2 regions of the uncultured Phyllobacterium sp. genome follow, and region 2 is predicted to be linked to the other one. Evidence: predicted binding sites of a transcription regulator. Region 2 holds the regulator's gene; the other holds the start of a gene.
What was found. The regulator LexA, encoded in region 2, represses DNA repair genes until DNA is damaged. The targets are predictions, from matches to a motif close to TGTTCNNNNTGTGTTCNG.

Region 1 (2,190 bases), on a different contig from region 2:
ACAGGTCGGTGCGCAGACGGCGCTTGGCGAGATTGAGACCAAGCCGCTTGGCGGCGATTTCAAACCGGCGTCCGATCTGCCAGGCATAGGGACCATCGCCGCGCATGCGCTTGCCCCATTCCGCATCGTAATCCTTGCCGCCGCGCATGGAGCGCACAAGGGAAAGAACATGGCGATAACGGTCCGGGTAGTTGCGCAGCAGCCATTCCTTGAAGATGGGGCTGACCTCGAGCGGCAGGCGCAGGAGCACGTAGCCGGCTTCGCGCGCGCCCATGGCATACACGCTGTCAAGCACGCGCTCGATCTCGTGATCGTTGAGACCCGGAATGATCGGGGCCACCAGGGTTCCCGTCGGAATGCCCGCGTCGGAGAGTGCACGCAGCGCTTGCAGCCGCCGCGTCGGGGTTGAGGCCCTCGGTTCCATCGTCCGGGCAAGCTTGCCGTCCAGCGTCGTGACGGAAAGGCAGACCTTGGCAAGACCCTTCTCGGCCATGCGGGCGAGAATATCGATATCACGCATGATCAGCGCCGATTTGGTGACGATGCCAACCGGGTGCTGATGCTCTTCGAGCACCTGCAGAATCTCGCGCATGATGCGCCATTTCTTCTCGATCGGCTGATAGGGATCCGTATTGGTGCCGATGGCGATGGTCTTGGCGGTATAACCCGGTTTGGACAGTTCGCGGTCGAGCATCCTGGCGGCATCGGGCTTGGCAAACAGTTTCGATTCAAAATCGAGACCGGCTGACAGGCCCATATAGCTGTGGGTGGGGCGGGCGAAGCAATAGATGCAGCCATGCTCGCAACCGCGATAGGGATTGATCGAGCGGTCGAATCCGACATCCGGCGAGTCATTGCGTGTGATGATCGTGCGCGGCTTCTCGATCTGCACCTCGGTCTTGAAGGCGGGCAAGTCCTCGATTGTCTCCCAGCCATCGTCAAAGACATGGCGCGTTTCCGGCTCGAACCGCCCGGACGGGTTCACGCCCGCGCCGCGTCCGCGCCGGCGTCCATGGTCGATCCGCAACCCGGCTTCGTCGACCAGCACATTGGCATGTTCGGCCCGGCCTTGCCCGAAAGCGGCCTTGTCCGCCTGTACCATGATGTTCATTGACATTCTCCTTGAGACCGGAGCGAGACTGAGTCGCTCATACCGTCGCAACATGAATGTATTCCTAACAAATTATGAGAACAAAGCAAGAACAATCTGCTGAAAAAGGATGATGGAAATTTCAATAATAATACTATAACTGAAATGGATGATTTCCGTCCTGATTGAAACCCGCAATGCCGATGAACCCTTGGCCAGAACGCTCGGCGGACTGGTGGGCGGAGCTGTCGAAGGTGTGTTGAGCGATGTCATCGTCATCGATCACGGCTCGACTGACCAGACTCACCGTGTGGCCGATGCGGCCGGGTGTATTTTCCTGCAGGACCAGACATTGATCGACGGTCTGCGCCGCGCGCGCAGCGACTGGATTTTGTTCATCGAACCCGGTGCGCGGTTGATCGACGGCTGGATCGAGGCTGTCTCCCTTCATGTGGAACGCATGCAGGGGCCAGCCTGTTTCACCCGTTCCCACGCGCATCGGAAGCCGTTCTTCGCGCGGGTTTTCGCGCCCGGAAATCCTCTCGCCAATGGGCTGCTGATTTCAAAGCGTCAGGCGATGGCTTTGTCGGCTCCGGGCAAGAGTGCGGCGGACCTGGCGCGCGGTCTCGCCATGAAGCGTTTGCGGGCGGAGATTATTCCCGGGGCGTTGAAGTAGTCTCAGCCCCGTTTGAGATGTTCACCCAGCCGGGGCATGATCTCGACGAAATTGCAGGGCATGTGGCGGTAGTCGAGCTGGAACTGGAGAATATTATCCCAGGCATCCTTGCAGGCGCCGGGTGAGCCCGGCAGCACGAAAACGAACGTGGCATTGACCACACCGCCGGTTGCCCTGGACTGGATGGTCGATGTGCCGATCTTGTCGTAGGAAATGCGGTGGAATACCTCGGAAAAGCCGTCCATGCGCTTTTCGAAGATCGGCTCCAGCGCTTCAGGCGTTACGTCCCGGCCGGTAAAGCCCGTACCGCCTGTGGTGATGACCACATCCACATCGGGGCTGTTTGACCAGGCAAGCACCTTGTCGCGTATCGCTTCGCGATCATCAGTCACGATGGCGCGGTCCACCAGGCGGTGTCCTGCTG
Region 2 (2,190 bases):
GCAACAGCCTGTTGTTGCGGCTACCCGGCAAGATCGGCGATCATATCAGTGATGTCGCCCTGACATCCCTGGTCGCCGGTTCGGCCAGCGCGATCTTTGCCGCCTATCATTTCAACAATACCGCACCGCTCGGACTGATCGGCAACGCATTTGCCTTGCCCGTGGTCTCGGTTCTGGTCATGCCCTTCGCCGTACTTTCGCTGTTGCTGATGCCGTTCGATCTGGATTTCCTGTCGTTCGCCGTCATGGAGCGTGGCATCGAGCTGGTAGTGTTCATTGCCCATCACGTTGCCGCACTCTCGCCCTCGGGCAATCTCGGTCCGATGCCGCAGCCGAGCCTGATCCTGATGAGCGCGGCACTTGTGATCTTGATATTCCTGTCGTCGTGGTTGCGTCTGTGCAGCCTGCCGCTGTTTGCTGCGGCCGTCCTGATCATGGCGCGCACAGCGCCGCCGGATGTCGTCCTGTCCGAGGATGGCCGGCTGGCCGGTGTGCGCAATGGCACGGCATTGATGATCAATCGCCCGCAGGGCGGCGCCTTCACGTTGAACAACTGGCGGCAGGGCTTTGGGCTGGAACAGATCGTCAAACCGGCGGGGATCGGCAAAGAGGCAGCGGAGGGTGTCTTCGAATGCGCCGGCAAGCTCTGTCTGGCGCGCGAACCGGGCGGTCTCATCATTGCCTATACGGATGATCCAGCGCAAAGGAACGCCGCCTGCAGCGAGGGGAATATTGTCGTGCTAAGCTTTGCCGGCGTGGATACCGGTTGCCCCGTTCCCGGCCCGATGGTGATCACGCGCCGTGATCTCGCCTTGAACGGTGCTGCCGAAATCCGGTTCGGCTCCGGCGGGCAAGGGCAGGGTGACGTGACGGATCTATCGAAAGCCGGAGAAGCGCTGGAGCAAAGGGTGCAGTCGGCCCGCCTGACCTGGGCGATCGGTCCGCCCGACCGACCCTGGAACAAGTACCGCACCCATTCCAATGCGGCGCGCAACCGGCCGGAGCGTTCACGCAAGGCCCATGCGATCGAAAGCGTCCCGAACAATGCCGAACGGGACGCGGCGGCCGGTCAGTAACGGCGGATCAGGCCGACGAGCTTGCCCTGCACCCGCACGCGGTCCGGTCCGAAAATCCGCGTTTCATAGGCTGGGTTGGCGGCTTCCAGGGCAATCGAGGCACCCTTGCGGCGGAACCGCTTGAGGGTGGCTTCCTCGTCATCGACCAGCGCCACGATGATTTCGCCGGGGCTTGCGGTGTCGCCGCGCTTGATGACAACGGTATCGCCGTCGAAAATGCCTGCTTCGATCATCGAGTCGCCCTTGACCTCAAGCGCGTAATGTTCGCCGCTGCCGATCATGTCTGGCGGAAGGCTCAGCATGTGAGTCTGGTTCTGGATGGCGGAAATCGGCACACCGGCGGCAATCCGGCCCATGACCGGAATGCTGACATTGGCAGGCATGTCCATATCGTTGGAGGCGCGCGGCTGCGGCTTCGGCGGCGCAATATTGCGTCCGAGACTGCCCTCGATGACACTCGGCTCGAACTTTCTCTGGCTGTTGAGGCCGGGTGCGATGGAGTCCGGCAGGCGCAGGACTTCCAGCGCGCGTGCCCTGTTCGCAAGCCGGCGAATGAAGCCGCGCTCTTCCAGCGCAGTGATCAGCCGGTGAATGCCGGATTTGGAGGCCAGATCCAGCGCATCCTTCATTTCGTCGAAGGATGGCGGAATGCCCGTCTCCTTCAGACGCTCATGAATGAAGAGAAGAAGTTCATGTTGTTTACGCGTGAGCATCGGCGATCCTTTAGCAGGGAATCGGAAAAACAAAACCAGAACAAACACTATCTGTTCCAGCATTGTTCTACAAGTGCTTAATATTCCGTTGCGGCAATGCTGGAAGCTTGGTTACGAAGCATGTGCGGGCAGAAATGCGCCCATTCAGGGCGCTGTTGCGTCAGTTTCCAGTTGGATATCACAATATCATGACAGCTTTCATCCGAATCGCCGAGCGCCATGACCTTGCCACCATCATCGACTGGGCAGCCGCCGAGGGCTGGAACCCCGGTTTGGACGATGCGGACGCATTCTGGGCCGCGGACCCCAAGGGCTATCACGTGCTTGAGGTGAATGGTGAGTTGACGGCAGCGGTCTCGCTGGTCCGCTATGCGCGAGACTACGGCTTTCTCGGTTTCTAC

Region 1: the regulator LexA is predicted to act here: its motif matches at 1,188-1,205, upstream of RDL77_RS22860 (glycosyl transferase family 2).

What each region holds. Positions count from the first base shown of each region.
Region 1 is NZ_CABSQF010000061.1:18,443-20,632, forward strand. Features, by position in the region: gene RDL77_RS22855 (PA0069 family radical SAM protein) at 1-1,111, opposite strand, end outside; gene RDL77_RS22860 (glycosyl transferase family 2) at 1,260-1,766, shown strand; gene moaB (molybdenum cofactor biosynthesis protein B) at 1,769-2,190, opposite strand, start outside.
Region 2 is NZ_CABSQF010000045.1:13,030-15,219, forward strand. Features, by position in the region: gene RDL77_RS20540 (ComEC/Rec2 family competence protein) at 1-1,076, shown strand, start outside; gene lexA (transcriptional repressor LexA) at 1,070-1,789, opposite strand; gene RDL77_RS20550 (GNAT family N-acetyltransferase) at 1,978-2,190, shown strand, end outside.